DNA from 4 places in the Agrobacterium sp. 20P9.1.2 genome. Region 2 is predicted to be linked to each of the others. Evidence: riboswitches for the same ligand, from Rfam matches in the RefSeq annotation. Region 2 holds a riboswitch; each other region holds the start of a gene.
What was found. Region 2 has a riboswitch for cobalamin ahead of nrdH (glutaredoxin-like protein NrdH). Riboswitches for the same ligand answer to the same signal wherever they lie in the genome.
Positions count from the first base shown of each region.

Region 1: linked by a shared signal. The riboswitch ahead of AC27VJ_RS12795 (ABC transporter substrate-binding protein) and the one ahead of nrdH (glutaredoxin-like protein NrdH) in region 2 are both predicted to bind cobalamin.
Region 3: linked by a shared signal. The riboswitch ahead of AC27VJ_RS18025 (DUF1636 family protein) and the one ahead of nrdH (glutaredoxin-like protein NrdH) in region 2 are both predicted to bind cobalamin.
Region 4: linked by a shared signal. The riboswitch ahead of bluB (5,6-dimethylbenzimidazole synthase) and the one ahead of nrdH (glutaredoxin-like protein NrdH) in region 2 are both predicted to bind cobalamin.

Region 1 covers NZ_JBYOKI010000004.1:28,312-30,505, forward strand. Annotated here, with positions in the region: gene AC27VJ_RS12790 (glucose/quinate/shikimate family membrane-bound PQQ-dependent dehydrogenase) at 1-481, shown strand, start outside; cobalamin riboswitch at 634-857, shown strand; partial or broken gene AC27VJ_RS12795 (ABC transporter substrate-binding protein) at 1,127-2,077, shown strand; gene AC27VJ_RS12800 (FecCD family ABC transporter permease) at 2,081-2,194, shown strand, end outside.
Region 2 covers NZ_JBYOKI010000003.1:647,599-649,792, forward strand. Annotated here, with positions in the region: gene nrdE (class 1b ribonucleoside-diphosphate reductase subunit alpha) at 1-207, opposite strand, end outside; gene nrdI (class Ib ribonucleoside-diphosphate reductase assembly flavoprotein NrdI) at 195-593, opposite strand; gene nrdH (glutaredoxin-like protein NrdH) at 651-872, opposite strand; cobalamin riboswitch at 1,203-1,422, opposite strand; gene AC27VJ_RS12465 (hypothetical protein) at 1,547-2,194, opposite strand, start outside.
Region 3 covers NZ_JBYOKI010000006.1:260,950-263,143, reverse strand. Annotated here, with positions in the region: gene cobO (cob(I)yrinic acid a,c-diamide adenosyltransferase) at 1-530, opposite strand, end outside; cobalamin riboswitch at 637-845, shown strand; gene AC27VJ_RS18025 (DUF1636 family protein) at 960-1,385, shown strand; gene cobW (cobalamin biosynthesis protein CobW) at 1,379-2,194, shown strand, end outside.
Region 4 covers NZ_JBYOKI010000003.1:64,088-66,281, reverse strand. Annotated here, with positions in the region: gene AC27VJ_RS09735 (phospholipase D family protein) at 1-638, opposite strand, end outside; gene AC27VJ_RS09730 (hypothetical protein) at 690-878, opposite strand; cobalamin riboswitch at 977-1,157, shown strand; gene bluB (5,6-dimethylbenzimidazole synthase) at 1,233-1,919, shown strand; gene radC (RadC family protein) at 1,932-2,194, opposite strand, start outside.

The DNA of each region.
Region 1 (2,194 bases), on a different contig from region 2:
GGGACAGGATGAAAAGGGCAGCGAACAGGGCCTGAACCGCAATGACGGCGCACCCTATGGCGTTCTCATGGGGCCGTTCCTCGGACCGCTCGGCATTCCCTGCCAGGCTCCGCCATGGGGCTATGTGGCCGGTGCCGATCTGCGCACGGGTGAGGTCGCCTACAAGCACAAGAACGGTACCGTCTACGACATGACGCCGCTGCCGCTGCCCTTCAAAGTCGGCGTGCCCGGCATCGGTGGCCCGATGATTACCAAGGGCGGCGTTGCCTTCCTCGGCGCTGCTGTCGATGATTACCTGCGCGCCTATGACCTGACATCCGGCAAGCAGCTGTGGGAAGCACGCCTTCCCGCAGGCGGACAGGCAACGCCGATGACCTATGCGATGAATGACGGCAAGCAATATGTGGTCATCGTCGCAGGCGGACACGGCTCCGTCGGCACGAAGCCCGGCGATTATGTGATCGCTTATACGCTGCCTTGAATGGGCGGTGATGAATTGTGAAGCAATGGCCGGGACGAAAGTTCCGGCCTTTGTGCTTTGTGTTACCACCATGCTGTTTTACCGAAATCATATCTTGCAATCGATATGTAATAACATTACAGCAATCATTGCTTGACGACGGTTTCTGAATAGGTCTATCTGCACGCGACGGTTTCGAGCGAGTGATCGCGAGGAATAATAGGGAATACGGTGCGAACCTTGGTTCAATGCCGTAGCTGCCCCCGCAACTGTAAGCGGATTGTCGAACCCTTTGGCGCTCATTTAAGCGTCATGCCACTGCGGGTGAATATCGCGGGAAGGTGGGTGAAGACGCAAATCCGTGAGCCAGGAGACCTGCCGTCATAAGTTCATTCCAAGTCACGGGCGGGGATGCCCGGAACAGGAGACGTCGTGATTGCATCTTGCGCCCGCCAGCGCCTTATTCCATCTGCCATGTCCCGGTTTCGGATCGTCTCTGCCCGTGTTTTCACGGACTGAACATCGACACATGTTCACATTGGTCTGCTTCTCGCCGACCGCTGACGATTTCGGGGACTATCGGAAATGACATTCAGTTTCAAACAGACGGTTTTTGCAGCCAGTTTTGCCGTTGTGGCAATGGCAACGGCCATGCCTGCGGCCCAAGCAGCCGAGACGACCTATCCGCTGACCTTCAAGAATTGCGGTCGCGACGTGACCTTTACCCATGCGCCAGAGCGTACGGTGTCCATCGGTCAAAGCACCACGGAAATTCTCTATCTGCTCGGTCTGGCCGACAAGGTCGTGGGCACCGCGGTCTGGATTGGCCCAGTCATTAAGGGTTATGAAGAGGCCAATGCCAAGATCGACCGTCTGGCCGATAACGATCCGAGTTTTGAAAGCGTGCTGGCCAAAAAGCCTGATCTCGTCACGGCCCAGTTTCAGTGGCATGTCGGCCCAGAAGGCATCGTTGCCAAGCCGCAGCAGTTCGAAGAGCTGAAAATTCCCGTTTACACCTCGCCTGCCGATTGCACCGGCAAGGATAATTCGGGCGGCGGCGATGGCGTGCGCCATTCCGTCTTCACCATGGACCTGATCTATCAGGAAGTGACCGAACTCGCGCAAATCTTCAATGTGCAGGACAGGGGCGAAAAGCTCGTGGCCGATCTGAAGGCTCGCGAAGAAGCGGCGCGCAAGAAGATCGCCTCTGCCGATGGCAAGCTGTCTGCCGTCTTCTGGTTCTCCAGTGCGGAGCTTGATATCGATCCTTACGTTGCGGGCACCAATGGTGCGCCCGGCTACATCATGTCCGCGCTTGGCATCAAGAATGTCATCAACAGCGAGGAAGAGTGGCCGACGGTGGGTTGGGAAACCATTGCGAAGTCGCAGCCGACCCTTGTCGTTGCCGGTAAGATGGACCGCAGGCGGTTTCCGGCAGACGATATCGTGGTCAAGGAGAAGTTCCTGAAGGAAGATCCGGTCACGAGCCTGATGCCGTCCGTCAAGCAGGGGCACATCGTTGCCATGGATGCGCAGGCCATGAACCCGACCATCCGCACCATCGAAGGTATCGAAGTTCTGGCCGACGCCGTCGTCCAGCTTGGCCTTGCAAAGTAAGCCATGCGTGCCTGTTTCATCTTCACCCGTGCCGCCTTGCTGGCGGTCGGGTGTCTGGCTCTGGCGCTCTGGTTCGGAGCGGCCATCGGCGAGACATCCATTCCCATGGATGTCGTC
Region 2 (2,194 bases):
CAGATTGTGAAAGAACACCGTGTTCTGGTTCACATGTTGCAGAAAATACTGCCGGGCCGCCATGCGGTCCTTTTCAAACTGAATGTGCCCGTCCTCATCGTAGAGGTTCAGCATGGCGTTCAGCGCGTGGTAATCCAGCGTCGGTTCAGTGGATTTCACCGCATGACCCTGCGAGGGCTTGGGGGAAATGGTGGTCAACGTATCCAAAATCGTTCCAATCCATGTTTGACATTGGCGACATCTTCGGGCGTGCCCAGAAGCTCGAAGCGATAGAGAAACGGCACCGCGCATTTGCGCGATACGATGTCTCCCGCCGAGGCGAAGGCCGCGCCGAAATTCGTGTTACCCGCGGCGATGACGCCACGGATGAGACTGCGGTTGGCAACTCTGTTGAGAAAATGAATGACGGGCTTGGGCACCGCCCCCTTTAGCCCGCCGCCGCCATAGGTGGGCGTCAGCAGCACATAAGGCCCGTCCACCTCGGGCGCCTCTTCATCTGCCGAAAGCGGCAGACGCAAAGCCCGCACGCCCAGCTTTTCGACAAAGCGATGGGTATTTTCCGAACGGCTGGAATAATAAACGATAAGGCCCATCACATCCCCGGCTGGCTGAAACGCCGCACGCTTTTCTGGAGCGCAGCGGCTATAGGCTTAGGCTAGAGCGCCGATCATATCCGGGCGGAAGCCTGCCCAGTGCTGCTCACCGGCAATAACCACAGGCACCTGGCGGTAGCCCAGCCCCTGCACCAGCGCATAGGCATCAGCATCTTCGGAGACATCGACGATCCTGTAATCGATGCCCTGACGGTCCAGCGCGCGGGTTGTGGCAGTGCATTGGACGCAGGCGGGTTTGCTGTAGACAGTAATGGTCATGATTTCCTCTTGGGATTGGACAAGCGAGAGCGAACGCGCAACCGGACGAAGCGCGTGGGCGACATGGCAATGAAAGCGAACACAGGCCGACTGGCACCGCACCTCACAGAAGATGCGACGTCATCCGACAGACGCAGACTATCGGGAACGGCTTACGCCACCCGCAAACAGTCACACGAGGGTTGAACACCTTCGCAAAAAGGCACTGAACAAGAAAAACAAACTGGACATGGACTTCACCCCGAAGCAGCTCATGCAGGACATTCGGGAACACGACACGCGCGGCTCCATGCCGCAACAGACCGTAATAGCTCCCGGACACCCCGCCCGTTGACGTAATCGCTCTAGGCAGGTCTCCTGGCTCGCGGATCAACGTATCTATCCCACCTTCCCGGATCGACATGACCCAGTGGCATTTTGGAACAGACACTCACCACTTACAGTTGCGGGGGCAGCTACGGCTTTTGAACGCTCATCATGAACGCACCGTATTCCCATCTTAGCCTCACAAGTCTTGCGACTCGAAGGAACCTAGAACACTACATATAGTAGACGAGGTTAATTTCCCGTCAAGACTTATTGCGATTTGTGAGAAATGAGATGGGGAAAACGTTTAGGTCGGGCGGGACTGGCGGTGAATACGCCTGCCCGTTGCGGGCCTTGTGGCACCCTGACTAATGCGTCGAGGGTGCGCGTAGCGCGTCAATGAGGGCATAGATCACGGCGACCAGGACCAGCAGGGTCGTGCCGCTAAAGGGAAGTGGCAACATGATCTGCTCGGTTGCAAAGGCTCCGCCAACCACCAGAACGATCTGAACCGCAGCAAGAATCAGCATTGTGGTCAGGGGTAAGATCACGCCCCTATTCGCGAAGAAACGGCGGTAGCCAAAAACGAAAACGGGAATCAAGACGGCCGTCACGGCGAAAACATAAACCCTCAGCCACTGTGCGTCCGGCAGCGAATCCGGCGCCAGAAAGGCCAGCGGCATCAGGACATAGCTGCTGGCAGTTGCCGCAAGCAAGGGAGGCCAAACGACCACATTCATCCAGCGTATCGAACCCGTAGCCGCCTTCTTATCCTGATTGCTCAGCACGGCACGTATGGCAAAGACCACCAGGCCGACCGCGACAGCAATGATGCCAATTGCCAACAGAAACTGCGAGCCGCCGACAGCGCCAACTCGCAACATTTCAAAAGACGAAGACAGCTGAGATGGCAGCGTCATCAGCGCGGGCAGAAGCCACAAAATCCAGAAACCGGCGACGAGACTTGGCAGAACGACGAACCGCGACAAGAAAAGAAGTACGGCCACACCGCCGAC
Region 3 (2,194 bases), on a different contig from region 2:
ATCAGAGGCTGCTTGGCGTTACGGCCTGTGACGATGACGTGCAGGCCGGGGCGACGGTTCTGCAGGGTCTCCACCACCTCCTCCAGCGGCAGATAGTCATAGCGCAGCGCGATGTTGAGTTCATCCAGAACCACGAGGCCGATGGTTTCATCGGCCATCAGCGTCTTCGCCTCTTCCCACGCTTTGGTGGCGGCAGCGACGTCGCGTTTCAGATCCTGAGTGTCCCACGTGAAACCTTCACCCATGGTGCGCCATTCCACCCGGTCGCCGAACAGGGCCAGTGCGCCCTGCTCGCCGGTGGACCATGCGCCCTTGATGAATTGCACGATACCGACGCGTCTGCCAGTGCCCAGCATGCGCAGGGCCAGACCAAAGGCGGCGGTGGATTTGCCCTTGCCGGGGCCGGTGTTGATCATCAGCAGACCTTTTTCGATGGTCTTTTCTGAGACTTCGGCGTCCTGCACGGCTTTGCGGTTGACCATTTTGGCGCGGTGACGTTCGGCTTCGCTGTCGCTGATGTCGCGGGTCATGGCGGCTGGTCCTTCCGGGTCTCATGCTTTTTCAAAGCGGCGACTATAACCAAAACGCGTGCCGCGGCAATGATGCGCGGCATTGACATAAAAGCATCGCAGGGCATAAGGGTTAAGGACTGACGGTCTTTTTCCGGCAACGGGAAAAGCTAAGAGGGAACACGGTGCATTTCGCTTGAGCGGAAAAATCCGTGGCTGCCCCCGCAACTGTAAGCGGTGAGCCCGCGCTGAAAGCCACTGGATGAAAATCCGGGAAGGCAGCGCAAGGGTGTTGAAGCCGCAAGCCAGGAGACCTGCCGTTTCAGGAAAAACGTCTGCCGGGCGGGGTGCTCCGGTCAGCCGGTTGTTCGGACAATGGCTGTGCGTGTCCCGCATTCCGTTTCGATATCCGCACCCCTGAGACATTTTGAAGGCGCGGAAAGCAGACCCTTGGATATTACAGCAACATCGACCAGCCAGACCGAAAAGACGGACCGTGACACCGCACCCGGCGTCGTGGTCTTCGTCTGCCGCAGCTGCCGGTCCGAAGCCGAACCGAATGCAGACCCCCGCCCCGGTGCGCTTCTGACGGAGGCTGCCTTAGCGCTTGGAGCGAGTGAAGGCGTGACCGTTCGCAGCGTCAATTGCCTTGCCAATTGCAAGCGTGGCCTCAGCGCCGCGATGCGCAGCACCGACGGTTGGTCCTACATGTTTGGCGGCCTGACGGAAAACGATGCCGCAGACCTGATGACTGGCGCGCGCCTGTTGGCCGCAGCACCGGATGGGCTGATGCCCTGGCGCGGACGCCCCGATAGTTTGAAGCGTGGCCTTGTGTCGCGCATTCCCCCTTTGCATTTTACCGAGGAGACATCATGACCACGCTCGATCGCGTTCCCTGCACCATCATCACCGGCTTTCTAGGCGCGGGCAAAACCACGCTTTTGCGCGGCCTTCTGGAAAAGCTCGAGGGCAAGCGGCTGGCGATCATCGTCAACGAGTTCGGCGATGTCGGCATCGACGGTGAAATTCTGAAAGGCTGCGGCATCGAAAGCTGCCCGGAAGAAAACATTGTGGAACTGGCCAATGGCTGCATCTGCTGCACTGTGGCCGATGATTTCCAGCCCGCCATCGAACAGATTCTGAGCCGTCAGCCGCGCGTCGAGCATATTCTGATCGAAACATCGGGCCTCGCTCTGCCCAAGCCACTCGTGCAGGCCTTCCAGTGGCCCGCCATCAAAAGCCGGGTGACGGTGGATGCCGTGGTCGCCGTGGCCGATGGTGCAGCCCTTGCCGAGGGCATGGTCTCGCATGATCTGGAGGCGCTTGCCGCCCAGCGTCAGAATGACGAAGCACTTGATCACGACGATCCGGTCGAAGAAGTCTTCGAGGACCAGATTGCCTGCGCCGACCTCATCGTTCTGACCAAGGGCGATCTGCTGGATGCCGAAGGTCTGGAGCGCGCCAAGGCGCATATCAATGCGCATCTGCCGAAAGCTGCGAAGATCGTCGTCGCCTCCAATGGTGCGGTCGATCCCGCGGTGCTGATCGGGCTTGGTCTTGCGGTTGAAGAGGACATCGAAAACCGTCACACCCATCACGATGAGGAAGAAGACCACGATCATGACGAGTTCGACAGCTTCGTCGTGGAACTGGATGCGGTGACGGATGCCGATGCTCTGGCTGCT
Region 4 (2,194 bases), 580 kb from region 2:
ATCACATCGAAATCGCGGAAATTCGCCTGTTCGGCCGCATCGAAATAGGCGTCACCGATATTACGCCCGCCAACGATCAGCACCCGGCCATCGGCAATCCAGGCTTTGTTGTGCATACGACGATTGACGCTGCGAAACCGCAACAGAAGTTCCAGCCCGCGCCGGAAGACGTTCTCCCGAGCCTTGGTGGGGTTGAACAGTCGCAATTCGATGTTGGGGTGGCTGTCGATGGCGTGAAAGGCGCGATCTGAGATGGACACGCCGAGATCGTCCAGCAGAAGACGGACGCGCACGCCACGGTCTGCCGCAGCGATGACTTCGCGCATCATCAATTGCCCGGTTAGATCGGCATTCCACATGTAATACATGAGATCAAGACTGCGCCCGGCCGCGCGGGCGGCTTCTACCCTCGCGGCAAAAGCACCGAGGTTGGACTGGATGAGAGACAGGGCATTGCGCTCTGCATGAGCGTTCTGGAGATTGGTCCAGTGACGGTCCAGCGGTGTTGCGTCCGGCTCTTTACGCAAAGCGGCGGAGGCGATTTTGATGATGATTTTGTCACGGTGGCAGGAAGCGAGGGCGATACCCGCGACAAGAACGACCACGATTGAGATGGCGAAGGCTACAATGGCAGTCACAATTATGGTTTCACCCGCGTCGGTTCCCTGTCCCGGATATTGCGTGTCGTATCAATGGATTTCGATATTCCGCTTGTCGGCTTCTTCCTTGATGATGTCTTCCACCATCTGCCGTTTCAAGGCGGGGTCACCCAACAGATAATCTTCTGCAAGTTCAAAAATGGATTTCGGGCTTTCCTTGCGGGTGAGCGTATCGAGATCCTGGCCGATCTGTTGGCGAAGTTCGCTATAGTGGTCCATATTGGTTCTCCATTTGCGAAGAGAATGCGCGGGGCGGGCAGCGGTTCCGGTACTCATGGAAATGAAGCGGGGGCTCTTGCGTCACAATGCTCTGGCCGTCATAAAGCCGCCAGTCAGGTGCCTGCTTTCAAGCGGGAGAATCGGGAACGCGGTGAAAGCCCGCGACGTGCCCAACGCTGTAAGGTGGACGCGGATTGCCATAGACCACTGAGAAATCGGGAAGGCGGCAATGCGCGGACGAAGCCAAGTCAGAAGACCGGCCTGATGCCATAGACCGAACCGCATGGACGGCGGCAGGTTGTTGATGGGTGGGATGCTTTCGGCGTCCGGCCTGTGCATTGTTGGGGATTGACGATGCGGCCCGATGAGTTTCAGAACGCGCTGGTAAAAGCGTGCGAGTTTTCAGACAGCGACAAGCAGGCGGTCTACCGCGTCATAGAAACGCGCCGGGATGTGCGCGATCAGTTTCTGCCCGATCCGTTGCCGGAAGAGCTGGTGGAACGCCTGCTCAAGGCTGCACATGCCGCACCCTCGGTTGGCTTCATGCAGCCATGGAATTTCACGCTCGTCACCAATGCTGATGTCAAAGAGCGCGCATGGCAGGCCTTTTCCCGGGCCAATGCCGAAGCCGCCGAGATGTTCGAGCAGGAGCAACAGGCGCTTTACCGCAGCCTCAAGCTAGAAGGCATTCGCAAGGCCCCGCTATCCATCTGCGTGACCTGCGATCCGACGCGAGGCGGCGATGTGGTTCTCGGCCGCACCCACAATCCACGCATGGATGTCTATTCCACCGTCTGCGCGGTGCAGAACCTGTGGCTTGCAGCACGCGCCGAAGGCATCGGCGTTGGCTGGGTCAGCATTTTTCATGATGCAGATATTCGCGAAATCCTCGCCATTCCGCAGCACATCGAAATCGTCGCATGGCTCTGTGTCGGGCGGGTCGATACGCTTTACGGCGAGCCGGAACTGGCCGTCAAAGGCTGGCGGCAGCGGCTGCCGCTGGAGGAGCTGGTGTTTCGGGACAGATGGGGCGAGAGGTGAGGCGGAAGCGCTCTAAATCAACCGCAGACCCTTGAAACTGACATGCCCATCCTTGCCGATGATGATGTGGTCATGCACGGCAATGCCAAGCGGCTTGGCCGTATCGATGATGGTTTTGGTCATGTCGATATCGGCGCGGGACGGGGTCGGATCGCCGCTGGGATGGTTGTGCACGAGGATGATGGCGGTGGAAGACAGCTCCAGCGCACGGCGCACCACCTCGCGCGGGTAGACGGGGGTGTGATCGACCGTGCCGTGGCCCTGCACTTCGTCGG